DNA from 2 places in the Halomonas sp. KM072 genome. Region 2 is predicted to be linked to the other one. Evidence: riboswitches for the same ligand, from Rfam matches in the RefSeq annotation. Region 2 holds a riboswitch; the other holds the start of a gene.
What was found. Region 2 has a riboswitch for thiamine pyrophosphate ahead of RVM26_RS02345 (SLC5/6 family protein). Riboswitches for the same ligand answer to the same signal wherever they lie in the genome.

Region 1 (14,214 bases), 800 kb from region 2:
ATGAGTGGGCCACGTACGACCGCGTGTTCGAGAACGGGGCGCGTCAGGCGCAGTGGTGGGAGGCGGGCTGGAGCGGCATTTACGCGGCCAGCCTGGTGGTCGATGCCTACCAGTCCAGCGAGGCCAGCAGCCGCGATGACCGTTTCGATGCGCGTATTGGCGTGGTGAAGTCGGCGCTGGCGCTGGCGGGGACGCTCACCGATCGCCAGCCACATCGGGCGGCGCTGGCAGAGTATGAGCGGCTGAAGGCCCAGGGCGAGTTGAGCGGGGTGCAGGCGTTGGGCCTGCAGTTGGCCCAGGCTGAACGCGAACGCCGTGGCTGGGAAGCGCGGGTCAGCTCCCTGGTGGTGAACAGCGTGGCCGGCGCGGTGATTGCGGCCGATGGCCGGGAGCGGGATGGCGCGGTCAATTTTGCCACCGGCATGCTGATCAATGAATTACAGATCTGGACCCAGCCCCATCAGGCGTCCCGCGCGATCAACCACTTCCAACCGGCCCGTGTGTCGCTGGGCCCGGTCACGCTGGAAGGCGAATATGCCCTGCTGGTTACCCCTCAACAGCTGAGCGCGACCTGGCGGTTCTGAAGGTGGGCCAGGCTGCTTTTCGTGCTCGGCTTGCCGGGCACTTTTTATAGGTACGCTTGTCGTTGTCAGGGCCGCATGAGCGCGTAAAATATGCGGCTCTTTTTTTGTTTCCCTATTCGTTATGTTATAACTTATTTATTCGTGAGTGAGGTTGCTCGATGAGTGAGCACATGCATCGCCATAACAAGGAAGGTCCTTGTCATTTTTCGCTGATGTCGTTGTCGGCCACCAAACGGCTGGGGTTGGTTGCCCTTCCCCTGCTGGCGTTGTGGGGGCTGGTGGCGTGGGCAGGCGGGTGGCCGCTATGAGTGAGCGTTCCTCTTCTCGCCTGCAACTGCACGACCTGCACCTGGCACAGGGTGGTCGCACCGTGCTGGAGCATGTGGACGGCGACATCAAGCGCGGCGCGATCACCGCGCTCATTGGTGCGAACGGTGCCGGTAAAAGCACGCTGATTCAGGCCATTATGGGTGAGCTTCGGCCGATTAGCGGCAAGGTGGTATGCACGGTGGATAAAGCGCGCCGTGCCTGGCTGCCCCAGCAGCTGGCGTTAGACCTCACCTTCCCCATGAGCGTGGAAGAGCTGGTGATGACCGGCAGTTGGCCAAGCCATGGGGCCATGAAAGGTTACTGCGCGGCGCACTACCGCAAGGGTCGCGAGATCATGGCGCGGCTGGGCATCTCCCATTTGGCACATCGGCCACTGGGCGAGCTGTCCGGCGGCCAGCGCCAGCGGGCACTGATTGGCCGCACGCTGATGCAGGAAGCCGAGCTGCTGCTGCTGGATGAGCCGTTCGCCAACGTGGACAGCGACACGGTGGATATCTTGATCCGTATCCTGCGCCAGATGGCCGATGAAGGCGTGACGATCATCATCGTGCTGCACGACATGGACCACCTGCGCCGCCTGGCCGATGAGGTGCTGATGCTGAGCGGCGGCCATGGCCGCTGGGTGGCACCGAGTGCCTTGCACACGCATCACGCCCCCGCCCAGGTGGTGCCCTTCTCGTTGGGAGGTCGTCATGCTGGCACTGCTTGACGCGTGGTTTATCGCGCCGTTCGACTACGGCTTCATGCGCCGCGCCGTGGTGGGTGGGCTGGCACTCTCCTTGGCTGCGCCGCCGCTGGGTGTGTTTCTGGTGCTGCGCGGCATGAGCCTGATTGGCGATGCCATGGCCCATGCCATTTTGCCGGGGGTGGCGCTGGGCTTCTTGCTGGCGGGGTTTTCGCTGCCGGTGATGAGTGTGGGCGGCGTGCTGTTCGGGCTGATGGTGGCGCTACTGGCCGGGGCCGTTTCCAAAATGGGCGGCCAGCGGGAAGACGCAGCCATGGCGAGCTTTTTCATCATTTCGTTGGCGGCGGGCGTCATGTTGATTTCCATGGGCGGCAGCAGCGTGGATTTAACCCACGTGCTGTTTGGCTCCATTCTGGCCATCAACTCGACCGCCCTGCTACTGATTGCCGGTATCAGCACGCTCATCGTGGTCACGCTGGCGGTGATTTTCCGCTCGCTGGTGGTGGAGTGCCTGGACCCGCTGTTCTTGCGCGGCCAAAGCCACCGCAGTGGCTGGGTGCATAGCGTGTTTCTGGGGCTGCTGGTGCTGAACCTGACGGCGGGCTTCCAAACCCTGGGCACGCTGATGGCCGTGGGGCTGATGATGCTGCCCGCCACGGCGGCCCGGTTCTGGAGCAAGCGGCTGGAAGGGTTGATCGGCATCGCGGTGGTGCTGGCCATGGTGTCGAGCACTGGCGGGCTGCTGCTGTCGTTCCATTTTGATACCCCTTCGGGGCCAAGCATTATCCTGCTCGCAGGGGTGGCTTACTTGTTGTCAGCGCTGTTTGGCCGCTATCACAGCTTAGCGGCCAAGCTGCGACGCAAGACCACGCCACTCGCCCTGGAGCAGACATCCTGATCATTCACTAAAGGAGTTTGTCATGTCCCTTTCCCATACCTCCCGCTGGCTGGTAGGCGTTTCCGCCATGCTGGCCCTGCCTGCCGCCATCGCCAATGAGCGTGTGCAGGTGGTCACCAGCTTCTCGATTCTGGCCGATATGGTCGAGAACGTGGGCGGCGAGCATGTCGAGGTCACTTCCCTGGTCGGCCCTGATGGCGATGCCCACGTTTACTCGCCGCGCCCAGGTGATGCCCGTGCGCTGGCCGAGGCCGATCTGGTGGTCTTCAACGGCCTGCTGTTCGAAGGCTGGATGGAGCGACTGATCGACTCCAGCGACTATCAAGGCCCGGTGGTCACCACGACGGATGGCATCAACGCCCTGGCCTACGCGGGCCATGACGATCATGGGCATGACGATCACGACCATGGGCATGATCATGGGCATAGCCACGATCATGGACATAGCCACGGCCATGACCATGGACACAGCCACGATCACGGGCACGATGCTCATGAACATGGTCATGGCCATGATGACCACGAGCACGGCGACGATGACCCCCATGCCTGGCAGGACATGACCCAGGCGCGGGTCTACGTCGAGAACATCCGCGACGGCTTGATGGAAGTCGATGCGGACAACGCCGAGCAGTATCAGGCCAATGCCGATCGCTACCTGGCTGACATGGCGGAGCTGGATGCCGAGATTCGTGCGCTGATCAGTGAGATCCCGGCTTCCGCCAGCGTCATCACCGGCCACGACTCCTTCGGTTACTTCTCCCGTGCCTATGGGGTCAACTTCCTGTCGCCGGTGGGGCTCTCTACCGAAGCAGACCCCAGCGGCGCCAGCATGGCAGCGCTGGTGGACGTGATCGAGCAGGAGAATGTTCAGGCGCTGTTCCACGAGAACATGACCAACCAGTCCATTATCGTGCAACTGGCCGAAGAAACCGGCCTGCCCATTGCAGGCACCCTTTACGCGGATGCGCTGGCCAGTGAGGGCGATGCCAGTACGTACCTGGGCATGATGCGCCACAACGCCACGGTACTCCACGCCGCCCTGGCCGAACCAGGCCACGATGATCATGGTCATGGCGACCACGACCACGACCACGACCACGGTGATCATGGTCATCGTCACTGATTATTGAGGTCAACGGCTGCTTACCGCTCAGCCTCATGCAGGTTGATCGTGGTGAGCAGCCACTGCCTGAAAGACGCCATGGCATGGGTTTCTGACCGCGCTTGCAGGCGTGTCAGCCAGTACCCACCTAGACTGACAGTGGTGTCGAAAGGCTGCACCAGCGCACCACTGCTCAGCTGCCGAGAAAACATCAACGGTGGCGCCAATGCCACGCCCACCCCTTGAAGTGCGGCTTCCACCATGGCAATGGAAGAGTCGAAGACGATGCTCTGGGTCGTGGGAAGGCTACGAGGCAATCCGGCGGCCAATAACCACTCGGCCCACTCATCGGCACGATACGAACGCAGCCAGGTTTCATGCAACACATCGGCTGGCGTGTCGAGCCGTACAGCAATATCCGGAGCACATAGCACCGAAAGCGATGCAGGCAGTAGTGGCTGAGCCGCCGTGCCATGCCAGGCGCCCGTGCCAAAGCGAATCGCAAAATCGAGACCTTCAGCGGCTAAATCGGCACGATTGTTGTGGGTGGAGAGCCGTAAATCGACGAACGGATACGCGTCATGAAAGTCGGCCAGCCGTGGCAGCAGCCAACCCACGGCAAACGTACCCACCACACCCACGTTCAAGACCTCACGATGACGGCTTTCGCCTAACCGCTCCAACGTGTGCGACATCTGATCGAACGCATTCTTCAGCACAGGCAACAGCAGCTCGCCTTCCTGAGTCAGCATTAGCCCTCGGGGCAAACGTGTGAATAGCGGCACCTTCAATAGCCCTTCCAGGCGCTTGACCTGATGGCTCACGGCCGCCTGTGTCACGTGCAGCTCTTCTGCTGCACGCGTGAAGCTCAAATGTCTGGCCGATGCCTCAAAGGCCCGCAGAGCCTTCAACGGCAAATAGGAACGCACTGCGCCACCCCCAAATTTTTCTAATAGCTCATGCAAAATCTTGCCATTTGTGGAGACCCATCGCGCTCTTTATTTTAGTCACCCGTGGCTTCTGTATCGACCAGAGCTGCCTTCCACCGACATGACTCATCGCAACAGGAGTTTTGCATGCGCACGCCGTTTTCAGCACGCCGCTGTCTTCTCATGGCCTCCTCCTTACTTTTCAGCGGGGCAGCCTGGGCGCTCGAAGAGCCTCATGAGGCCGACCTTCAAGCGTTGCTGGACAGCACGATCACCCCGCTGATGGAGCAGTATCGTATCCCCGGCATGGCCGTCGCGCTAAGCATTCAGGGACAGCCGTATTACTTTAATTATGGGCTTGCAAACCTGGAGACGGAGGAACCGGTCACGGATGAGACGCTTTTCGAACTAGGCTCCATCAGCAAGGTTTTCACGGCTGCCCTGGCGGGCTACGCGCAGGCCAGCGGTGCCCTTTCCCTCTCTGACCCCGCCAGCGGCTACTGGCCAGCCCTTGAAGGCAGTGCCTTCGATGAGATCACCCTGCTGGAACTGGGCACCTACACGGCAGGCGAGCTTCCGCTGCAGTTTCCGGACTCGGTGCAATCAGAAGAGCAAATGATCGATTACTATCGCCAATGGCAACCCGAATCGGCTCCAGGGGCACAACGTCTGTATTCCAATCCGAGCATCGGTTTGCTGGGCTATCTCACCGCGCAACGTTTGGGCAGCCCTTTCGAGACGCTGATGGAAGAAGCGCTGTTCATACCGCTCGGGCTCGAACACACCCATTTTCAAGTGCCCGACGCGCAACGGGCACATTATGCCTATGGCTACTCGAAGGAGGATGAGCCCATTCGGGTGAATCCAGGCGTGCTGGATGCCCAGGCCTACGGGCTGAAAGCCAATGCCGCCGACGTGCTGACCTTTCTGGAAGCGAATATGCGAGACCCGGCCAATGCCAGCGGCACGACGGAACGGCTGGATGACGCCTTGGCAACGACACGCACAGGCTACTTCGACGTTGGCCCCATGACCCAGGGCCTGGGCTGGGAGCATTATCACTACCCGGTGACCCTGGAGACACTGCTGGAAGGCAATTCGCTCGAGATGATTTTGGCGCCCAACCCGGCACATCGCCTCACGCCACCGCAGGCCCCTCGGCAAGCGGCCTACTACAACAAGACGGGCTCAACCAATGGCTTCGGCGGCTATGTGGTCTTCGTGCCCAGCGAGCAGATCGCTATGGTGATGCTGGCAAACCGCAACTACCCCAATCAGGCGCGTATCGAGACGGCTCACCATATTCTCAGTGCACTGACCGACACCCCGCAATGAAAAACCGCCGCTTTCGAGCGGCGGTTTGTTTGCAAATGACGAGGTCAAGCATCAGGGAAGATTGCGTTTTGCAGCGCTGATAAAGGAGACTAGCCCCTCTCCCTGCTCATCTCACTCATTGCAAAGAGCCAAGCCCATGCGCCTGAACGCCGATTTTAGCCACTTTGCCTGTATGACGCCGGAGCAGTATCACTGGGTCGCGTCGCCCAGTGCAGGCGTGGAACGTATGATGCTGGACCGGATTGGCGAGGAAGTCGCCCGCGCCACCAGCCTGGTACGTTACGCGCCGCACAGCCAGTTCAGCCACCATACCCATGGCGGCGGTGAAGAGATTCTGGTGCTGGAGGGCGTGTTTGCCGACGAACATGGCCGCTACCCTGCGGGCAGCTACCTGCGCAATCCCATTGGCACTGGCCATACGCCCCATATTGGCGAAGAGGGGGCGCTGATTCTGGTGAAACTGCATCAATTCGATGACAACGACCTGCTGCAGCTGGCCATTCCTGCCCACCGCCTGCCCTGGCAGCCCGACCGGCGGCCAGGCATCGGCTACAAGATGCTGCACACCTACGCGCAGGAGCGGGTCAGCCTGGAACGCTGGGAGCATGAGGTGACCATCGATTACCCTGCGCTACCGGGCGGGCTGGAACTGCTGGTACTGGAAGGCTCGCTCTACGAGGCGGGCAACGAATACCCGCAGGGCAGCTGGTGCCGCTTCCCACCTGGGGCCACCCCATCGCTGCGGGCCGGTGAGCACGGCGTCATGATGTACATGAAACGCGGGCACCTGACGGATGCGGTGTGCCAGACTAACGCGCCAGCCCAATGAACGGCAGCAGGGTCAGCAGCGCGATCAGGATCACGGCGACCATCACCAGCGCGATCTGAATCGGCTGCTCCCGTAAACGCCGCCCCCAGGTCGGCGCTTCGTTGCGGGCCAGCGCTTCCTGGTGGGCCTTTCGCACGCTGGCCTGGCGTTCGACCTGGTACTGCGCCAGCAGCGCCTCGGCGTCGTCTCGCTGGGCCGGGTTGCGCAGCCAGATGGCATCGACCCCCAGGCGGAAAAACCCCGCCTGGGTTTCATACACGTCGAAGCCGTGTTCATCCAGCAGTTGGCGCACTTCCATGGCCTCTTCATCGGTCACGTGGCGCAACCGGAACAGCAAATGTGCCATGTTAGCCGCCCAATGCCGCCATGCGATCCGCCTGAATCACTTCGATCCAGTAGCCATCCGCGTCCTTGACGAAAATGACGTCTTTCATCTTGCCCTGGTCGGCACGCTTCACGAAGGTGACATCGTGCTCGTCGAACCAGGCCTGGGCGGCCTCCAGGTCCGGCACGCTGAAGCAGATGTGGCCAAACCCCTGGGGCTCGGCATTGCCGTCGTGGTAGGCAAAGTCCTGCTCGGTTTCGGTGCCCCAGTTGTGGGTCAGTTCCAGCAGGCCCTTCTGGCTGAAAGTCCAGGCGGTGCGAGCGTTCTGGTCCTCCGGCACCTGGTCGTCGGCTTCCACGTTGGCCAGAAAATAGAGCGAGAACTGCATTTCTTCGAAATCCAGCCGCCGCAGCACCTGCATGCCAAATACGCGGGAATAGAACGCCAGCGCGCGCTCCGGGTCCTTGACCCGCAGCATGGTGTGATTCAACCGAAACCCTTGGGTCTGGGGAGCCGCAGGGGCAACACCGGGATGCTGTTCACCTGAAAACGACATGACTTTCTCCTGTTGCTGCGTGATGTATCTGGCAATTGGTGCCCAAGTAGGCACTTTGGTACGTAAATACTTTGACGAAGCCCATACCATGTACAAGGCTTTAGGCTGCTGCTAACGCGAACCCCATCGAATCCGCCGTTACCGCCCCTTGGGTCATGTATGAGGGCGGCGCTGCGATAATTCTAGCCCCTGCCTGAGGAGGCCGCATGTCACGTGATCTCAATGTACTGGGTGAGCCGCTCACCCCCTGCTGTCACTCGCCCAAGACGGGGTTTTATCGTGATGGCTTTTGCCGGGTCGGCACCGACGATGTGGGCATTCATTCGGTATGTGCCATGGTCACCGAGGAGTTCCTGGCGTTTTCCCGCGCGCAGGGCAATGACCTGGTCACCCCGCGCCCCGAGTACGGCTTTCCTGGCCTGCGGCCCGGTGATCGCTGGTGCCTGTGTGCCCACCGTTGGGCAGAAGCCGCAGAGGTCGGTCTGGCCCCGCCGGTGATTCTGTCAGGCACCAATGCACGCACGCTGGACATCATTCCGCTGATCAAACTACAGCAACACGCCCTGGATGCAGTGCACTAGGCCTGCCAGCGCGCGGGGCGCTTCCCCAGGCATTGGTCGTAGTGGATTTTCTATGCAACTCTTCTACACTACTGTCTCTACAGCTGTACATTCAGCGTATCGTTAGCCTGGGAGTGTGTCATGACCGACATTGAAATGACGCTAGATGATCGCCTGACGTTGAAGCAGTTGGCCAACGCGCTACAGAACGGCTTTTCCCCCATCGTGGAGGTCGTCTCGATGGATGGCATCTACAAGGTCCGCTTTCATCATGCCCACGGCGTCTCGGACCTGAGCAATGCACAGGGGCAAGTCAGCACGTTTCTGGGCACCGGAGAAATCCGCGACACCCTCGGGCAACTGGGGCTGACCCACGGCGTATTGACCTGTTCCGACCAGTGTGGCGACGAGATGATCGGCGTCTCGGGCAGCGCCATGACGCCCGATGAAATGCTGACCTACGGCACACGCATCGCGTTTCGCTGATCTTTCCGCACCATTGGCTTTACACATCCCGCCTGGCCGAGGATAGTACGCCTACGACAGGGGCGCCGCGACGCGGCTGAGAAGCACCCTTTGAACCTGAACCGGATAGCACCGGCGTAGGGAGTCGTGGTGCTTCCATTCACCACCTCCCTGCCGGGAGGAAGTCATGACCCTACCCAGCCCACGCGAGACGCTGCTCGCGCTGCGTGACCAGACCCCGCTGGTTCACTGCATCACCAACTACGTTGCCATGAACAGTACCGCCAACCTGCTGCTGGCCGCCGGGGCCTCCCCCGCCATGCTGCATGCCCAGGAAGAAGTGGCGGAATTTACCGCCATCGCGGGAGCGCTCTCGATCAACATCGGTACGCTCTCTACCCCTTGGGCCGAGGCCATGCAGCTGGCCGCCCACTCTGCCCAGGCCCACGCGGTGCCCTGGGTGCTGGACCCGGTTGCCGTGGGTGCCACGCGGCTGCGCCAGCAAACTTGCCTGTCCCTGCTGGCTTACCAGCCCAGTGTGATTCGTGCCAATGCTTCGGAAATCATGGCGCTGAGCGGCCTTGCCCACCAGGGCCGGGGCGTGGATGCCACGGTCAGCACCGACGATGCCACCCAAGCGGCCATCACCCTGGCGCGTCGGTATCATTGTGTCGTCGCCATGACCGGGGCCACCGATATCGTCACCGATGGCCAGTCGCTGTATCGTTTGACCGGCGGCCACCCGCTGATGCCACGGGTAACCACCCTGGGCTGCGGGCTCAGCGCGCTGGTCGCCGGCTTCGTGGCGGCCAACCGTCACGCCCCGCTGGCCGCCACGCTCGGCGCCCTGACCTACTTCAATCTGGCAGGCAGTCGCGCCGGGCAGCAGGCCGAAGGGCCGGGCAGTTTCTATGTGGCGCTGCTGGATACCCTGTACTCGCTCACGGCAGATGACCTGCCTGCACTACCTCACTCGGAGACCCTACATGTCGGTTGATCTTACGCTCTACCTGGTCACGGATGCTCAGCTATGCGCCTCCACGGGCCTGGAACGTACCGTGGAAGCCGCCGTGGCAGGAGGCGTCACGCTGGTCCAGCTACGCGACAAGCAGGCCAGCGACGAGGCCATGATTGCCCAGGCCAAGCGTCTCAAGGAAGTGCTGGCAGGTAGCGGAGTACCGCTGATCATCAATGACCGGCTGAACGTGGCGCACGCCAGCGGTGCCGACGGCTTGCACGTTGGCCAGAGCGATACGGACGTGATGCAGGCCCGCCAGGTGCTGGGCGAGCAGGCGATCATCGGGCTCTCCATCAATACTCTGGAACAGTTGCAGCGTGCCCCCGTGGCGCTGCTGGATTACGTGGGGCTGGGGCCCGTGTTTGCCACCGGGAGCAAGCAGGACCACGCGCAGCCCATCGGTTTTACCGGGCTGGCCCAACTGGCCAGTGCCTGCCCGCTGCCCAGCGTGGCCATCGGCGGCTTGAAAGCCGAGCACGCCGCCCAGGTGAAAGCCGCCGGTGCCCACGGGCTCGCGGTGATCTCGGCCATTTGCGGCCATCCTGACCCACGTCAGGCGGCCCAGGCGTTCTTCAGGTCATGACCCAGTTCGACCAACTGACAGCCTTCGTCAAGGTGGCCGAGTTAGGCAGTTACACGCGGGCGGCGGAGGCCCTGGACCTCTCGCGCACCTTGCTATCGCGCCGGGTCATGGCGCTCGAGGAATCACTGGGCGCGCGGCTGATACAGCGCACCACCCGGCGGCTGCACCTGACGGAAGCAGGCGAGCGCTATCTGGCCCGCGCACAGGCGATCCTGCTGGCTCTGGAGGAGGCTGCCAATGAAGTGGGTAGCGGCCTTCAAAGCGTGAGCGGACGACTGCGCATCAACGGGCCCATGAGCTTTGGCACTCGCTACCTGGCTCCCGAGGTGGCTCGCTTCATGCGGGATCATCCCCACCTGGAGGTGCGCCTGGACCTCAATGACCGCCGTGTAGACCTGCTCGAAGAGGGATACGACCTGGCCATTCGCATTGGCAGCCTGCCGGATTCCAGCCTGGTGGCCAAGCGCCTGGCACGCTGCCAGATGGTGTTCTGCGCCTCTCCTGACTACCTGGCACAGCACGGCACTCCCACCCGCCTGGAGGCGCTGGCCGACCATCGTTGCCTACGCTATCGCAGCGGCCAGAACAGCGGCGACTGGCGCGTGGGGCAGCAGTGGTTGAGTGTCGACGGACCGCTGGAGAGCAATAACGGCGATATGCTGACCCATGCCGCGGAAGCCGGGCTAGGCATCGCCCATCAGCCCAGCTTCCTGGTGACCGAAAGCATCGCCCAGGGCCGCCTGGTGCCGCTATTGCAGGAGATACCTCCCACGTACCTGGACATCCACGCGCTCTATCCTGCCCGGCAGTTTTTGCCTGCCAAAGTGGCACGCCTGATCGACCAGTTGACGGTTGCCTGGGGCGACCCACCCGCCTGGGAGAAGGCGCTGGGATTGTCGCGCCCAGCGCAACAGTGAAGTGCCAAAAGCAGGGATTATCCAGACAGGCAGTCGTCGTAAAGTGGCGTCATCGCATCCAGAGGGGATGCCGACGACCACGAGAGAACACCATGACGACGACACTGACGACTCAAGCATCACACCTGCATGCCACTGCCCTGCTGCGCATCAGCCTGGGCATCATGACCCTGGCCCACGGGCTGTTGAAAGTATTCGTGTTCACCCTGCCTGGAACGGTCGGCTATTTTGAGTCGCTGGGCCTGCCAGGCTTTCTGGCCTACCTGACCATTGCGGCGGAAGTCGGCGGAGGCCTGGCCCTGCTGCTGGGTATCTATACCCGCTGGGTCAGCCTTGCCCTGGTACCGGTTTTGCTGGGAGCCGCCTGGGTACATATCGGTAACGGCTGGCTCTTTTCCAACCCGGGCGGCGGCTGGGAATTCCCGGTATTCTGGGCCATTGCACTGGTCGTGCAAGCCGGCCTTGGCAGCGGCAGCCTGGTCGTTGCACGCCGCTTCGCGTGAGCCACTGGCCTGCTGGCGTGCCTACGCTGGCAGGCTGCACATCGAGGTGCCTTATGTTACCTAGCCTGTTTATCTCTCACGGCTCGCCCATGCTGGCGCTGACCCCCACGCCCGCTCACCAGTTCCTGCGTGAGCTGGGCCAGACGCTTCGCCCCAAGGCCATCGTCGTGGTCTCAGCCCACTGGGAAACGCCGGAGCTGCTCATCAGTCAGAGCGCTCACCCCGAGACCCTCCACGATTTTGGCGGTTTTCCGGCGGCGTTGTTCGCCGTGCAGTACCCGGCACCGGGGGACCCAGCCCTGGCCGCAACGCTGGGCAACACGCTCGGTGCCAGACTCGTGGAGCGCGGCATGGACCACGGCGCTTGGGTGCCACTTTCCCTGATGTACCCCGAGGCCAGGCTACCGGTCGTGTCGCTGTCGCTTCCCAGCCGGTGGAGCAACGCGGCGCTGATGGAGTTGGGCCAGCGGCTTGCCCACCTGCGCAGCGAAGGTATTCTGGTCGTGGGCTCCGGCAGCCTGACCCATAACCTGCATGCGCTACTGCCTCAGGGCAGCCAGGCGCCAGGCTGGGTGGATGCCTTTGCCGATTGGGCACACACCCAACTGGACAAAGACGCGCGGGAGGCGCTGCTGACATGGCAAACGGCTCCCCATGCCCAGCGCAACCATCCCACGCCGGAGCACTTCCAACCGTTACTGGTCGCCATGGGAGCCGGGGGCCAGGGCCAGCGGCTGCACCATAGCGTCGAGCACGGCGTGCTGGCGATGGATGTCTACGCGTTCAACTGACGGCCACGCCCAGATGGCTGGCCTGGGCGGGGGTGTGGGAGGGAGCGGTAGGAAGATCCCGCATCAGCAGGGCAAACTCCCACTGCTCCGGGGCGATGGGCGCGCCAGGTAGCGCTATGCGGACACGATGCCCTGAGCCGGGTGCGGCAGTCTGATACTCACCGCGCCCGCTTTCCATCTGCTTCAGCACGAAACGACGATTGCCGCCGGGCAGCATCAGCTCCATGGCATCGCCCACTTCGAAGCGATTCTTGACCTCGACGTCCAGCAGGCTGCCCGTGGCATCGACACCGATGATGTCGCCCACGAACTGCTGGTGCACGCCAACGGAGTGGCCGCGCTCGTAGTTCTGAAACTCATCGTGCACATGGCGGCGGTAAAAGCCCTCGGTATAGCCTCGGTTGGCCAGGTTTTCCAACTGATCCATCAAGCCCATGTCGAAGGGGCGGCCTGCCACGGCATCGTCAATGGCCTGACGATACACCTGCGCAGTACGCGCCACGTAGTAGTGGGACTTGGTACGTCCTTCGATCTTCAGTGACGCCACACCCAGGCGCGCCAAGCGTGCCACGTGCTGCACGGCGCGCAGGTCCTTGGAGTTGAACAGGTAAGTGCCGTGCTCATCTTCGTAGAGGGGCATCCGCTTGCCCGGCCGGGAGACATCTTCGATCAACGCGGCCCGCTCGGTGTCTGCCGCCACGGTTATCAGCTCGCCGGTGGCATCCTGAGTGGCATCCAGCGTCTTGTATTGCCAGCGGCAGGCGTTGGTGCAGGTGCCCTGGTTCGGGTCACGGCGATTGACGTACCCCGAGAGCAGGCAGCGTCCTGAATATGCGATGCACAGCGCACCGTGAACGAACGTCTCGATCTCGATATCCGGGCATTCGGTGCGGATCTCAGCCACCTCTTCCAACGATAGCTCCCGAGAAAGAATGATGCGCTGAATCCCCTGCCGCTGCCAGAACTTGACCGCGGCCCAGTTCACCACATTGGCCTGCACCGACAGGTGGATGACTTGGTGCGGCCAGCGCTCACGGATCATCATGATCAGCCCGGGGTCGGACATGATCAGAGCGTCCGGCCCAGCCTCGATCACCGGCTCCATATCCCGCAGGTAGGTCGTGAGCTTGCTGTTGTGCGCAGCGATGTTGGAGGCCACGTAGAACTGCTTGCCTCTGGCATGGGCATACTCGATGCCCCGGTGCAGCGTCGCCACCTTGAAGTCGTTATTGCGCACCCGTAGCGAGTAGCGCGGCTGCCCGGCGTAGACCGCATCGGCCCCGTAGGCAAACGCGTAACGCATGTTGTGAAACGTGCCCGCAGGCGAGAGAAGTTCGGGAGCTTGCATAACCGTCACCGTTGTTTGAACGGGCGGCATTATAGCCAGCGCACCTCGCCGGTTGCGGCCCGTCGGCCGGTTTGCTGACCTGGGTCAATTCCCGGTGCATGTCAGGCCGTGGGGCGACGTTTCAGGGTGGTGCGACGGTCGTGATAGGCAATGGCCAGACCGCTGCACATGATCAGCGCGCTGCCTACCCAGACCCAGACGTCCGGCAGTTCTCCCCAGAACCACCACCCCAGCAGCACGGCCCACAGCATGGCGGTGTAATCGAAGGGCGCCGCAATGGCGGCGGGCGCATGGCGAAAGGCCAGGGTGATGAACGCCGTGGCCCCCACCCCCAGCACCCCGGAGGCGGCAAAGCCCAGCCAGTGCCAGGGATGGGGCGTTTGCCATACCCAGGGCAGGCTGAGGCCCGTCAGTACCAGCGGCACGGCCGTCATGTAGAACACCATGGCCCAC
Region 2 (14,214 bases):
GGCCAGCTGCTGCACTTGATGCACGAAATCGACCATAACGGCCTGAGTGGCCTGCTCGACCCGCTGCGCAAGGCGTGAGTCAACGGAGATTCATGGCCCCCTCGCGCTCGGCCAGGTAGTGCTCCGCGTGGGTCGCGGGGTCCTGCGGAAAGCGCCCCAGCGCCACGGCCTTTTCGAAAAACCCGCTGGCCGGACGATCTTCGCCACGCCGACTGATGACCAGCGCCGCGACCAGGGGCCGCCCTGCCGCCACGTCCTCTTCCATGAGCCATTCAAGCGCATTGGCCACTTGCGCAATGGTGCCCGGCGGGGTGAGCCCCAGGGCAGCCGCCACTTGCTGGTAGGTCATGGGCAGGGCCTGCCGAGGCGCTTGCTCGAGCAGCGCGCGCACTCGGCAGGCGAGCAAAGCCGTTGCCTGCATGGCGGTCACCTCCGATGGAGAGTGTCTGGATGAGTGCATGTCAGCGTCCCTCATGGCGGCATCCTGGATCAGGCGGGAAAAGTAGCCACGCTACCACATCGCTGGCTATGCTGGGCAGACACGTCATGTTTCCAAGGGGAAAGGGATGGCCAGAGCATTTACAAGAACATTCAGCCGTACACGCAACAAAAGCCGCTGGCCCAGCGCGCTGGTCTGGCTGAGCCTGGTGGCGCTGTTGGCGGCCGTGGCCATGCGAGGCCGCCCCAAATGCCGTCGACTACCCCGGTGATGCCACGGCAAGGCAGCAGCAAGCCGCCTACCCTCGAATTCAGCCGCTGCAAGTAGCGGGCGATGCCGTTACTGTACTAGCGGCGGTTATCAGTGTAGGCAAGTGCAGCAAAGTTCAACCGATTGAGAGGCAAACAGCGAACGCCGGGGCGTTCGCTGTCGGGGGAAAGGTGGATGGAGAAGCGCTTATTTCAAGCGAGCGGGCTGTGATTGAGCATGTCGTCGAGACTGGGACGGTGACTGAGACAATGACTGAGAGGGCAGCGCCGCAGGCTGACGCCCGGCATCGTGGCTTACCTGAAAGCGGCTGACCAGGGAGTGCATGTCCCCCGCGCGCTCATCCAGCGTGTGGCTTGCCGTAGTGGCCTCCTGAACCAGCCGTGCGTTCTGGTGAGTCACCTGATCCAGCTGCGAAATCGCCTGATTGATCTGATCGATGCCGGCTGACTGCTCTTTGGTGGCATCGGCGATCTCGGTCACATAACGGGTGACCTCGGTGAGACTGTCGATGATCTCTTGCAGGTGCTGGCTGGAGGCCGTCACCAGCTGCTCACCTTCACTGACTTTTTGCACGCTATCGTCGACCAGATGGCGAATCTGGGCGGCCTCTTCAGCACTGCGCCCTGCCAGCTTGCGAACTTCCTGGGCGACCACCGCAAACCCTCGCCCTTGCTCTCCCGCGCGGGCCGCCTCGACCGACGCATTCAGGGCCAGCAGGTTGGTCTGGAAGGCGATATCGTCGATGGCCTTGATGATCGAGGTGATCTTCTCGCTGGCCTGGCGGATGTCGCTCATGGCTGCAGTGGTACGCTGGGCCACATCCCCCGCCGAGCGCGCCCGGCCATCGACGTTGGTACTGGCATCCTTGGCCTGGTCGGCGTAGTCCGCCGTCTGTTTGACCGTGGCGGTAATCTGTTCGAGGCTGGACGCGGTTTCCGCCAACGAGGACGCCTGCTGGTCGGTACGCTGGGACAGGTTCTCGTTGCCAACAGCAATCTGGCGGCTGCTGGAAGCAATGGCTTCGGCGCTTTCGCGGATCTGTGCCACCATGGCTTCGAAGGTGTCCATCATCTCATTGAAGGCCTGGGCGGTTTGCCCAGCTTCATCATTATGGGCCAGGGCCAGACGCATGGAGAGATCGGCATTTTCACCCGCAGCACCGCTGATGCTTTCCATTTGGCGGCGCATGGCGACCAGCGGACCCAGTACCCGCACCATCGTGCGCCAACCAAAAATGGCCAGCACGCCGATGACGCCCAGCGTGACCAGTACCAGCAGCGTGCGCCCGGCGTTGGCCAGCGTTTCCGCTTCACTGCTGGCACTGGCGGCACGCTCGACCGTGTAGGCTTCGATATCGCTCAGTACGCCCTGCATCTCATCGGACGCTTGTGCCACGCTGGCCAGCGCCACCTGTACCTGCTCGCCTTGGGCCAGCTGCTGCTGGCGCAGGTCATAAACGGAGCCGGTATCTTCCACCATCAGGGCATGCAGGTCGGCAATCACCGAGTCCAGTTCGGCGATCAGCGCGCGCTGTTCGACGGTCGTGCTGGGTGCTTCTCCCATGGCAGCCAGCGACTGGCGTGCCAGGGTTACCTGTTGGGCAATCTCATTGGTACGCAGGTTGACCAGCGCATCCACGCTCTCCACCTGCATCATCTGGCGCGCAAGGTCGGATAGCGTCGCCACGGCCATGCGGGCATTGCCGCTCAGCCGTCCAATGTCCACCCGAGGAGCGAACATGGTGTCCAACAGTTGGGTCGGTAGCGAGGTCGTGCCCTCCTCACGCCAGGCTTCCATCAGCTCACGCTGACGGCGCTCTTCACGCACCTGCGCCAGCGCCGTGCGACCGGCGATGTCTTCGGCACTGTGCATGACCGTGGTGATGGCAGCCTGCATCTGTTGCAGCTGGGAGACCATTTGTGCCGAGAGATTCAAGGCTTCACGGCGTACTTCTTCCAGTGTTTCATCACCCGCCAGCAAGCTCTGGTAGTGAGTGTCCAGTGCACTGAGCTGGTTCGATAGCGCCGATTGGCTGCTGCGCTCCAATCCGTCTCGCGCACGTGCAAAGCGTTCGTTCAACGCGCTGCGCGAGGTCACGCCGTCAAGGGCCGCCTCGCTGTCGGCCGCCAGCAGGTCGGCATGACGCTGACCAAACGCGCCCATGGTCAGTACCATGCTGCGGCTGGCATCCTGCAAAGGAAGTACATCGCTGGTGATGAGGTGCTGAACGTTGATCAGCCGCTGATTCGTCATCCAGCCGGTGCCCGCCAGTACCATCGCGCCCAGAACGGCGGCAGCGAATAGGCTAATGAGCATGGCTCGTATGCTTATCGTCTTTTTCATCAGGGGTATTCGCTGTGTCAGTGGTTATGCTATTTGAATTATGGTGCAACGCTTGCCCAATCGACCGGCTCGAACTGTCCGTTGCGAATGACCGTGGCCCACACGGCATCGCTGGCCTGATGGTCTCCTTCCCCCAGGGTCAGCGGCTCACCTACGCCAATATCGATGGTGCCCAATCCCAGCAAGCCTTCCACGATGGCTTGCCGATTCGGATTTTCTCCGGCGGCTTTCACCCCTTCCACGAACAGCTTGGCAGCCAGATACCCCTCCAGGGAGATGAAATCCGGCTCGCTGCCGGGCACATGCGCCGCCAACGCCTGGCGGTACTCTTCTACCGCTGGCAGGTCAGCATCCAGTGGCGGCACGACCTGAGTCACGATCACCCCTTCGGCCAGTGGCCCCAGCGCCTCCAGCAGGGCTTGGCTACCCACGAAAGAGACGTTCAGAAACACGGTCTCCGGCAGGTCCTGACGCGCTTCGCGGATAAAATCGGCAGCGGGGCCAAAGGTGCCGACAATGATCACCGCACGAGGCACGACAGGTGCCTGAAGAATGGTTGCCAGCCCTTGGTGAACATTGCGGGTACCGCGTGTAAAACGGCCGTGGGCCAGCTGTGAGGTGTCGGTAAAGCCCTCTTCGTGCAAGGCGCGCAGCGCGCCATTGTAACCTGCATCACCAAAGCTGTCGTTCTGCGTGAAAAAGGCAATCTCTTCGGGCTGGATTCCTGCTTCCAATAGCCCCGCCACCATGGCGGCCGTTTCCTGCACATAGCTTGCCCGGTAGTTGATCACATAGCGGTCGGGGGGTGAACGGCGCAAAATGCCAGCGCCAGTAAAGGCGCCGTACAGCAGCGTGTTGTGCTGGTTATGAATGGGAATGGTCACGGCGGCAGTGGGCGTGCCGACGTTACCGATGGCCGCCAGCAGGGAGCTGTCACCGACCAGCTGCCGCGTATGCGCGGCGGCGGGCAGCGGCGAGTATTGATCGTCGAAGGCTTGCAGTACCAGCGACTGCCCGTTGACGCCACCTTCGGCATTTACTTTGGCAAAATAAGCCTCGATACCCTGCTGCATACCCGTGCCCAGGGGAGCCGCTGCACCGCTCAACGGTGCCACGATACCCACCTTGAGCTCCGCCAGAGAAAGCGGGGAAGTGAGTAAGCCCGCTACCAGAAGCCACGTTCTCATTTTGTGCATTGCTTTATCCTCAGGTTGCTTTGGACAAATATCGGCACAAACCGCCACGACTTTAATCGCCCAAGAGGGCGTTTTCGGCCTCTAGCCAGGTCGGTGCAGGGCAAAGCGGTCGCTGACTCTGACATAGTCGCTACCTGCCAGGCGCCCCACCGGCTTGAGCGTGTCCAGATGCACGTGGCGGCCATCCCAGACGGACTCATCGGTGTGGATCGATACCACTTTCACCAGGATCAGGCTGCCTGCCAGCGGCTGATCTCCGAAGCGGATCACCTGTACTCGCTGGCAGCCAAAGGCGATGGGCGCCGCCGCAATACGCGGCACGCTCACACCAGGCATGGCAGCCTTTTCCAGCCCTGCCAGGACAAACTCGTCTTCCTGGGGCGGCAGGCTGGCACTGGTGGTATTGAGCGCCTCGATCAAGCCTTCGGTGCCCACATGCACCACGCACTCGCCGACGTCTTCCAGATTGCGCAGCGTATCCTTGGGCTGGGCTCTGCCATCCAGCAGCGGTGCAAAAGCCAGAATGGGAGGGTCGATACTGGCCACGTTGAAAAACGAAAACGGCGCCAGATTGGCATTGCCCTGGCCATCCTGGGTGGCCACCCAGGCAATGGGTCTGGGGCAAATACTGCCCGACAGCAGGCGATAGAGCGTTCCGGCGCTTAGCGGCGAGGTTTCCAGCAGAGTATCCATGAAGACTCCTTATCAGGCCATAGGAACCAGGTAATCATTGTTGTAGAGACCGAGTGTTACTAGGCCGTCGAGCCGTCCTGCTGTCAAGTGTGCTAGCCTTGTCAACTCATGGGTTACCAGAGAATTGAATGCTCACTATTTCCAATAGCGTCACGCTGGCCGATTGGGAAATCGATATCAGCCAGATTCGTGCCCAGGGGGCGGGCGGCCAGAACGTCAATAAAGTCGCCTCTGCCGTGCATCTGCGCTTCGACATTGCGCGCTCGACGCTGCCCCCTACCTACAAGGAGCGGCTGATGGCGCTGTCCGACCAGCGGATCAGCAAAGAGGGCGTGGTCATCATCAAGGCGCAGAGCTTTCGCACGCTGGAGCTGAACAAGGAAGACGCCTTGAACCGCTTGCAGGCGTTGATTCAAAGCGTGGCCCGTACGCCGAAGACACGCCGCCCTACCAAGCCCACCAAAGGCTCCCAGCGGCGGCGGGTGGACCACAAGACCCGCAAAGGCAAGATCAAGTCACTGCGTGGTAAAGTGCCGCTGGGTTGACGCCCTCCGTGAACCTCCCCCATTTCGAACCGGATACCACGCCCCCATGCCCAACCAGCCTCGCCCTGTGTCACCCTGCCGCCATATTTGCCAAATCAACCCCGAGACGGCGCTGTGCAGCGGCTGCGGGCGCACTCTGGATGAGATTGCCTGCTGGGGCAGCATGACCGACGCAGAGAAAGCGCCCGTCTGGACGCGTATCGAACAGGCCGGTTACCTGGACCTCGGCGATGACGTTACTCCTTGATCAGCGCAGGCTGGGCGTGCCGATCACTCAAGATATTTTCCACCACCTGATAGGCACCTTCCTGGTGGGTGCCTGTACAGGGGCATTGCTGTTTGGCCTCTCTGCCTCGGCTTTTTTCCCCACGCTGTTTGCGCTATGCAACCACACCATGGTGATGTTCAACTGATGCGATGAAATCGAGATGTAGCCATCCACCAGATCACCACAGAGGATGACGCACCTTGTGGGCATCCTGAATCGCCATGGGATGGCAGGAAAATCCCTCGAGCACCTCGCGCTCGCTGGCTTCACTTTCGCCCTGCATATCGACCCAGATATGCGCGCCCTCCTGGCGTTTCCAGACATCGATCAGCGAGAGGTCGCCTTCGCGCACTTCTCCCTCTGGTGTGGTCATCAGACATCGAATCATGTGCTTTCCTTGAATTAACTGGCGTCGGTTGAAGGCAGCGCAGGGCTTGCCAAGCGCGTTTGCGCCTTGCCGGCTCGCTTGGCTTCGTACATCGCCACATCGGCTCGCTTCAACAACTCTTGCGGGGTTTCTTCTGCCCCGGGGACATACTCTGCAATACCGATACTGGTGCTGACCTTGAGCACGGTATCGCCTATGGATAGAGGGACTTCAATGAGCTGGATCAACTTCTGCGCCAGCGGTGCGATGGCATCGTGCTCTATATTCTCCAGCACCAGAACGAACTCGTCCCCTGCCCAACGGGCCACGAAGTCCGTTTCACGCACGGCGGTTTTGAGGCGATTGGCGATGTCTCGCAATAGCTCATCGCCCGCGCCATGGCCTCAGGCAAGCGTTCGTCGAGGGCTCGGCGGTTGGGCAACTCGGTCAAGGCATCCTGCCTGGCCTCCTGGTCACGCAGGCGTGCCAGCTGCTGCCGATCGGTGATGTCGTGAATGAACAGGCTGCGCCGCCAGCGCCCATTGAGCTCGTAGCGTTTGTGGCGTATTTCTACCGGCAAACGTCCTCCGTCTCGACGCCGTGCTTCCCACTCGATGGGTGAAGCATCGTCTTCCCGAGGCACGCCAGCAGGAAACATCAGGTCGGTGACGGGACGAGTCAACGCCTCCTTGCGCGACCAGCCGAACATGGTATGCGCTGCGTGGTTCCAGTCCAGAACACGGCCACGATCGTCGATGCTCAGGTAGGCGTCGTAGGCCGACTCGATGACCAGATTGAGCTCGCGGGTACGCCGCTCTATCTGCTGTTCCAGGCTGTTATGCAGCGCGGTGAGGTCACGTTTGAAACTGGCATTACGCTTCTCTTCCTGTATCAAACGCTCGCGCAAATGAATTTCACCGGACACCACATCGGCCAGGTCTTGTAGCGCGGTGAATTCCTGGGGGCTCAGTTCGCGAGGGCGCGAATCCATGGCACACAGGGAGCCCAATACCAGACCTTGGGTGGTTTTCAGAGGGATTCCGGCATAAAAGCGTATGCCGTCGGGTTTGATGACATAAGGGTTGCTGGCGAAGCGCGGATCCTGAAGCGCATCGTTGACGACCAGCGGCGCTTCCGCCAGCACGGTATAGGCACAGAACGCCACGTCGCGCGGCGTTTCCGAAAGTTCCAGCCCAACCTGAGACTTGAACCACTGGCGGTCGGTATCCACCAGCGTGACGGTAGATTGAGGGACCCCCAGCAGGACCGTCACCAACCGAGTGACTCGATCGAATACCGGTTCATTGGGGGTGTCCAGCAACGCCAGCTCTTGCAAGGCGGCAATACGCAGCGCTTCATTCGATGGCAACAGGTGGCTCATGGTCGTTACACCTAATGTCGTTAACACCCCCTGAACATCATAACGTGAAACTTGTGAGCCTGCCTAACGCCTTGATTTTTTTGTCACCGCTTACCCACAGGGGTGCTACAGGCCACGATGACGCTGACCAGACTAGAGAGCAGCAGCGCTCCCAGGAAGGGCCCGAGGGTGGGAATACTGCCAGGAAACGTGGCAGCCATGATGCCCGCCATCAAGGAGCCTTGACCCAGCCAGCCCGGCAATACCGCCCCCACCAGGCCCGCTACACCACCACTGATGGCCGCCAGTGGCGTCATGCGCTGCCACAGGCCCAGCAGCACTGGCACCACGATGGCCGCACACAGCAAATCGGCAATCAGGAACAGTCTCAGCACCGACAGCCCCTGCAAGGCGATGAGAATCACCGGCACCATCAGCAGTACCGTGATCCAGCGTGCCTTGTTCAAGGCATGTGGCTGCTCTCCCGTTGCCCACAGCGACGCAATGCCGTTTTGCAGCGTATCCACGCTGGAGGTCACCAGCGTCACGGCCAGCACCAGTGCCGGTAGCGTGATCCATACAGGAGCCTCTGCCAACAGGGCAAAAAAGGGCATCGGCGGCTCGCCGAGGTTCACACCGCTCAGCGCTGCCATCATGCCGACTCCACCGATGACCATGACCACGACCACCGTCATGCCGCCTCCCAGCCATGCCCCACGGCCAAGACTGGCGCTATCCTGAGCCGCCCACAGCCGCTGCCAATAGCCCTGATGGAACAGGTTGGCTGCGGTCACGGCAATGACCAGTGTCAATGCCACGCTCAGCGAAGTTCCCATGGGCAAGGCCGGCAACGCCGCGTCACTGGGCATGGCAGGCAAGCGCCATAACGTCACGCCCGCCACGGCACATAGCAAGATCAACAGTAGCCAAGCCTGCCAGCGGTCGGTGGCCAAACTGGCTCGCAGTCCACCCAGAACAGTATAGACGAGGGTCGTCAGCGCTACGCCAATGATGACCCAGGCAGGTGGAACATCTGACAGTAGCGCGGTAATGGCACCGATGGCCGTCAGTTCAGCCGCCAGGAAACACCCCATGTACGCCACGGAGGCCAGCGTGACACAGTGGCGAACCCCTTTCCCGTAACACACCTCGGCGAACTCGGCGATACTGCGCCCGCCTGGCAGCGCCCGACGTATTCTGGGCCCGTAGAGCCCCAGCACCAGAAAGGGCAGCGCCGACCCCAAGGCATAGCCCAACAGAGCCACCGGCCCCACGAACGCGCCGATTTCAGGAGGCGCGAAGAGAATCCAGGCCCCCATCCCCGACGCCAGAAAAGAGAGCCCCAGGGTGGTTGCCGTCTGTGAGTTGCGCGCCGTGACATAGTCATCCAGCGAGCCTCCCCCAAAACGTGCCCGAAGGCCTAAAAAAGCAAAGCAGCACAGCGCTGCGCCCAGCACAGCAGACGTCAGGTACGGCATGTCGCGCTTCCTCCGCCGGTATTAACCGGATCAGGTTCCAGGGTCTGCGTGACGCGCATTCTCAGCCCGTAGTGGGCTCCCCTGGCGACAGTGAATGAAGGCGGTATCTTCACTGAAAGGGGAACCCTGGTAAAGCGTTACAATGCGTCCTGAACCATGGCCTAGGCTGGTTTCGGCACGCGCCCCATGAGATAGAACTCTGGATTAGGAGGGGTTCCCGCCAGGGTGACCAAACGATTCGACATGCCAAAAAAGGCGGCGATGGCACCGATGTCCCAGCAGTCTTCCAGGGTAAAGTCCACTTCCGCCAACCGGGTTTGCCACTGCGGCGTCAACTCCCCCAGCTCGATGGCGCTGTGCAGCGCAAAATCGAGCATGCGCAGGTGCCGCTCGCTCAGCCCCGCTGTGTGGTGGTTGATGGCCACGTTGTCGGCCAGCAGAGGGTCTTTGCTGTAGATGCGTACCAGCGCGCCATGCGCCACGACGCAGTATAGGCAGCGATTGCGAGCGCTGGTGGCGACCACGATCATTTCCTTTTCTGCCTTGGTCAAGGTGTCGGATTCCCGCTCCATCAATGCATCGTGGTAGGCAAAGAAAGCGCGAAATTCCGCTGGGCGATGCGCCAGCATGAGAAACACATTGGGCACGAACCCGGCTTTTTCCTGCACCGCCAACATGGCCTTGCGAATGTCGTCAGGCAGGTCGTCCAGGCTCTCGGGGATATTAAATCGGCTTAATGACGCAGACATGTTTACCTCTTTCTTGTTATGTTGATGACCGTCATCTTCAATACGTCTTTATGGTTAACAAAATGCTAACTCTTTAGGCTTTCATTACACCTTGAGGCTCGCCATACTCTTGCTGAGCATATCTCACAAGAGCCGTTAGCGTTGAGCCAAGCGGCGTCTGGAACAGGGAAACCACCATGTCTTATTCTGAAGCAAGAGAGCACACGCCAGGGCGTTTGCATGCATTGTTCGCGGACCCCTACCGTGCGTTCGAAAACGATACGGATGAGCGCCAGTTGCATATCCGCATCATGCTTCATACTTTGCTGGCTCGCCCTATCGCTCATGGTCAAATCACGTTACGGGTGATTCACGGTTGGGAGAACGGCGGCTTCGAGCCAGAAGACCTGCAACATGCTGATTTCCACCTGAACAGTTTGGCAGATTTCCATGCCGCGGCTGCGCGTTTTGCGGCGGCCAATCGACAGAATGCACCGCTACCTGCCGATGGCAGCGCCATCCTGGCAGCGCCGCTGGCCGACGCCATCGCAGGTGCCGAAGCCGAAGGCCTGACCCTGAACGAGGATATCCGCGAAACGCCTGCTCGCTGGCCAGCGTTCGAAGGGGGGCTGGCGCTTTACACGCTGTTCAAGATGTATCATCGCCTGGTCTATGGCGAAGACGATACTTACCGCTGCTCTCAGTGCGAAACGCCCCACGGCCTGCGCGAAATCCATGAGTTCCATCTCGAAGAGGGCGAATTTGCCCTGCTGGCCCCGCTGAACGATGAGCCAGATGCTCCCTACCTTCTGGTGCTGCATGAAAGCCAACTTGAGCCTATCGAGCAGCTCCTGCGCGACAGCCTGCCGCTGTTCGAGCCCGTTTGAATAACAGAAGTCTTCTTCCATCGGGAAGAAGACTTCTGACGTGTCACCCACTCTTCAAGCGGATTTCTACAGAGCGATCGTGCTATTGATCCCGCTGGAGACGTTCTCGGGCTCGAACCAGCGTGCAGTCACCGTCTTGGTTTGTGTCCAGAACGCGATGGCCTGCTTACCATTGGGGCCCAAATCCCCCAGTTTGGAAGCCCGAGAGCCGGTGAAGCTGAAATAAGCTACCGGCACCGGAATCGGCACGTTGATACCGATCTGACCAACGTCGATATCGGTTTCGAATCGGCGTGCCACCCAGCCCGAGTTGGTAAAAATCGACGTGCCATTGCCGTTCGGATTGGCGTTGATGAAGTCGATGGCGTCGTCCAGCGTCTCGACCCCCACCACGCATAGCACCGGGCCAAATATTTCTTCACGGTAGATGGTCATCTCCGGCGTGACGTTGGCAAACAGCGTCGGCCCCACAAAGTTGCCCTCCGGGTATCCTTCTACCGTATAGCCTCGGCCATCCACCAGCAGCGTTGCCCCCTCTTTTTCACCGGCGGTGATCAAGCGCTCGACACGCTCCTTGGCCTGAGGAGACACCAGCGGCCCCAAATCGGCATCCCGCTGAGTACCGGGGCCCACCTTCATGCTGCGGGCGCCCGCTTCGATATCGCTCAGCCACTCCTGTGCCTTGCCTACCAGCACCACCACCGAATTGGCCATGCAGCGCTGTCCTGCCGCCCCGAAAGCCGACCCCAGAAGGCTGTCGATGGCCTGACTACGGTTGGCATCCGGCATCACCACGCAGTGGTTCTTGGCCCCCATCATGGACTGCATGCGCTTACCGGCAGCCGCCGCACGGCCATATAGCAGCGACCCCACATGGGTAGAGCCAATGAACGACAGCGCCTTGATGTCCTGGTGGTCGGCAATCTGGTTGGCGACCTCGGGCCCGCCATGCACCACGTTGAGCACGCCCGCTGGAATACCCGCCTCATGGGCCAGTTCCACCAGCCGCATGGTCGAGCTGGGGTCCTGCTCGGAAGGCTTCAGAACGAACGTATTGCCCGTGGCAATGGCCAGCGGGAACATGAAGCAGGGCAGCATGATGGGGAAGTTGAACGCAGTGATCCCGGCGCCCACACCGAGCGGTTGATGCATGGTGTACACATCGACCTCATTGGCCGCATTTTCGGCCAGCTCACCCAGCTGCAGAGACGTGATCGAACAGGCGTGCTCGACCACTTCCAGCCCGCGGCCAACCTCACCTTCCGCGTCAGGCAGCGTCTTGCCATGCTCTTCGGTGATCAGCGCGGCGAGCTCTGCGGTGTGCTCACGAATCAGGGCCTGAAGCTTCAGCATGATGCGCATGCGTTTGCCCAGTGGCACCTTGCGCCACTCCTTGAACGCGGTTTTGGCACTGGCAATGGCACGCTCTACCTCTTCAGGGGTACAGAACGGCACGCGGGCCACGACCTGCTGGGTCGCCGGATTGACGACGTCCCGCCACTCCTGGCTTTGCGACTCGACCGGCTGACCATCGATATACATGGGAATCTGGCGAACGGACATACAGACGTTCCTCGTGGTTGTGTTTGTTATGGGTTTGAATAAGGAGCCACTAGGGTATATCAGCAAGTTGACGTAAACGTCAATTAGCCACTCGATAAAGCTAAATTCACGGCCATGGGGAAATAGCCTTTCCCTACGGGAAGCAGCCTCGCTATGCTGACAAAGCACCTTTCTGACCTGACTATTTCTGACCTGACTATTTCTGACCTGACTATCGACGATGCATAACGTGGCTTTCCACAAGGAGGCATCCATGCAAACGTTCAGCTGCCAATGCGGCAATCCGCTGTTCTTCGAAAACACCCACTGCGTGGCCTGTGAGTCGGAAGTCGGCTGGTGCCCGGCCTGCAGCAATATCGTTGCTCTGGCCCCCCTGGAAGGCGGCGGATACCGCTGCACTCACGAAGGCTGCGGCACCCACTTGATGAAGTGCCACAATTACGCGGTAGAGAACGTATGCAACCGCATGGTGATCATGGCCCAAGGCGAAGCCGACACGCTGTGCGACTGCTGTCGCTACAACGATGTGATTCCTGACCTGAATGTAGCGGGTCACCGCGAGCGCTGGGCCGCACTGGAAGCTGCCAAGCGTCGTCTGTTCCACACCCTGGAGATTCTCAAGCTCCCTCACGGAACCCAGGGCGATGATATTCGCGTCCCCTTGAGCTTCTCGTTCATGGCCGACGCCCTCCCCGACAAAGGGCTCTGGCGCTCCACCGCGAATCAGGAAAAGGTCTATACCGGCCATGCCAACGGCCATATCACCATCAACGTCAAGGAAGCCGACGACGTCGAGCGTGAGCGACTGCGGGTGGACATGAACGAGTCCCACCGCACCCTGATCGGCCATTTTCGCCATGAAGTGGGGCATTACTATTGGGACTTGTTAGTCAAGGATCAGGACGAGGCCGCCAGCTGCCGAGTGTTTGGCGACCATAACGACCCCACCTACGGTGATGCGCTGGAAATCTACTACCAGCAAGGCGCGCCAGCCGACTGGCCGACCCGGTTCATTTCTGCCTATGCCTCCATGCACCCGTGGGAGGACTTTGCCGAAACCTTCGCGTTTTATCTGGACATGGTGGCCGTGCTGGATACCGCTCTGCACATGGGAATTTCACGCGCCGAATATGACGGCACGCTGGACAGCATGTTACGGGCGTTTCATCAGGTAGGCATGGCCGTCAATGAACTCAACCGCGACATGGGGCTACTGGACCTGGCACCGGGGGTGCTGCCACCCCCGGTACGCGACAAGCTGGCGTACCTTCACGAACTGATCCACAACGCCAGCGCCGACGCTCGCTCCGCGTGATCAATCGTTGTCATGATCACCCAGGTGGCCCTGGCTTTGACGCTGGGTCACCTTGGGCACGTTGTCGCTGTTCACGAAATACGTGGCCTTGAGCGTGTCATGGATCGCGGCAAAGCCGATCTGCAGCTCGTCGACGAACGCATGCAGCTTGCTGGGCGAGTGAGCCAGCGCCTGGATATCGGCGTCGACCACATCGGCCCGTACCAGCGACACCGTGGCGGCCACCCGATCCTGCCGAGGCAGCAGCTGCAGCTCCTGGCCCAGCGTTTCCAGGCTACAGGCAATTGAGCGCGGCAGGTTCGGGTCCTGTAGCAGGAAGCGCAGCACATCGGGGCCCCGCACTCTCAGCCGCACTTCCTGACGATACATCTGATAAGCCGTCAGGGACTTGAGCACGCTCATCCACTGCAGGTTCTCGAACGGCAGCAGCTCTTCAGGGTTCTGGGGCAACAGGCTTGCCGAGCGCACGTCCACGATACGCGTGGTCATGTCGGCCCGTTCAAGATGCCTTCCCAACTGGATGAAGGTACGTGCCGAGCCATGACTCAACGTGCCTTCGATCAGGCCAGTCAGCGTCTGGCAGCCACGAATCACGTTCTTCAAGAAGGAGTCGCGTCGGCGCGGGCTGACGCCGTTTTCCGCGTGGTCGGCCACGCTCAGATAGAGCTGATTGACCTCCTCCCAGATTTCTCTGGGCACCACGTCCCGAGTAGTGCGCAGGTTTTCCCGAGCGCTGGCCAGCGCCGAGAGAATCGAGCTGCC

Region 1: it holds a riboswitch for thiamine pyrophosphate, as region 2 does, so the genes downstream of both, thiM (hydroxyethylthiazole kinase) here and RVM26_RS02345 (SLC5/6 family protein) in region 2, are expected to answer to the same signal.

What each region holds. Positions count from the first base shown of each region.
Region 1 is NZ_CP136132.1:3,571,720-3,585,933, reverse strand. Features, by position in the region: gene RVM26_RS17125 (hypothetical protein) at 1-584, shown strand, start outside; gene RVM26_RS17120 (hypothetical protein) at 743-892, shown strand; gene RVM26_RS17115 (metal ABC transporter ATP-binding protein) at 889-1,623, shown strand; gene RVM26_RS17110 (metal ABC transporter permease) at 1,607-2,497, shown strand; gene RVM26_RS17105 (TroA family protein) at 2,520-3,623, shown strand; gene RVM26_RS17100 (LysR family transcriptional regulator) at 3,644-4,531, opposite strand; gene ampC (serine hydrolase family protein) at 4,679-5,866, shown strand; gene RVM26_RS17090 (cupin domain-containing protein) at 6,003-6,695, shown strand; gene RVM26_RS17085 (DUF6164 family protein) at 6,676-7,041, opposite strand; gene gloA (lactoylglutathione lyase) at 7,043-7,576, opposite strand; gene RVM26_RS17075 (DUF2237 family protein) at 7,783-8,157, shown strand; gene RVM26_RS17070 (hypothetical protein) at 8,278-8,622, shown strand; TPP riboswitch at 8,671-8,762, shown strand; gene thiM (hydroxyethylthiazole kinase) at 8,789-9,598, shown strand; gene thiE (thiamine phosphate synthase) at 9,588-10,202, shown strand; gene RVM26_RS17055 (LysR family transcriptional regulator) at 10,199-11,119, shown strand; gene RVM26_RS17050 (DoxX family protein) at 11,212-11,622, shown strand; gene RVM26_RS17045 (DODA-type extradiol aromatic ring-opening family dioxygenase) at 11,676-12,413, shown strand; gene trhP (peptidase U32 family protein) at 12,406-13,761, opposite strand; gene RVM26_RS17035 (DMT family transporter) at 13,863-14,214, opposite strand, start outside.
Region 2 is NZ_CP136132.1:494,044-508,257, reverse strand. Features, by position in the region: gene RVM26_RS02405 (DUF3820 family protein) at 1-78, shown strand, start outside; gene RVM26_RS02400 (hypothetical protein) at 80-460, opposite strand; gene RVM26_RS02395 (hypothetical protein) at 567-710, shown strand; gene RVM26_RS02390 (methyl-accepting chemotaxis protein) at 896-3,025, opposite strand; gene RVM26_RS02385 (ABC transporter substrate-binding protein) at 3,091-4,239, opposite strand; gene RVM26_RS02380 (flavin reductase family protein) at 4,330-4,941, opposite strand; gene arfB (alternative ribosome rescue aminoacyl-tRNA hydrolase ArfB) at 5,070-5,486, shown strand; gene RVM26_RS02370 (DUF1289 domain-containing protein) at 5,533-5,733, shown strand; gene RVM26_RS02365 (hypothetical protein) at 5,717-5,899, shown strand; gene RVM26_RS02360 (hypothetical protein) at 5,933-6,142, opposite strand; gene RVM26_RS02355 (GGDEF domain-containing protein) at 6,157-6,468, opposite strand; gene RVM26_RS02350 (GAF domain-containing protein) at 6,402-7,502, opposite strand; gene RVM26_RS02345 (SLC5/6 family protein) at 7,586-8,959, opposite strand; TPP riboswitch at 8,949-9,052, opposite strand; gene RVM26_RS02340 (carboxymuconolactone decarboxylase family protein) at 9,121-9,708, opposite strand; gene RVM26_RS02335 (hypothetical protein) at 9,885-10,574, shown strand; gene RVM26_RS02330 (CoA-acylating methylmalonate-semialdehyde dehydrogenase) at 10,641-12,137, opposite strand; gene RVM26_RS02325 (zinc-binding metallopeptidase family protein) at 12,391-13,452, shown strand; gene RVM26_RS02320 (alpha-E domain-containing protein) at 13,453-14,214, opposite strand, start outside.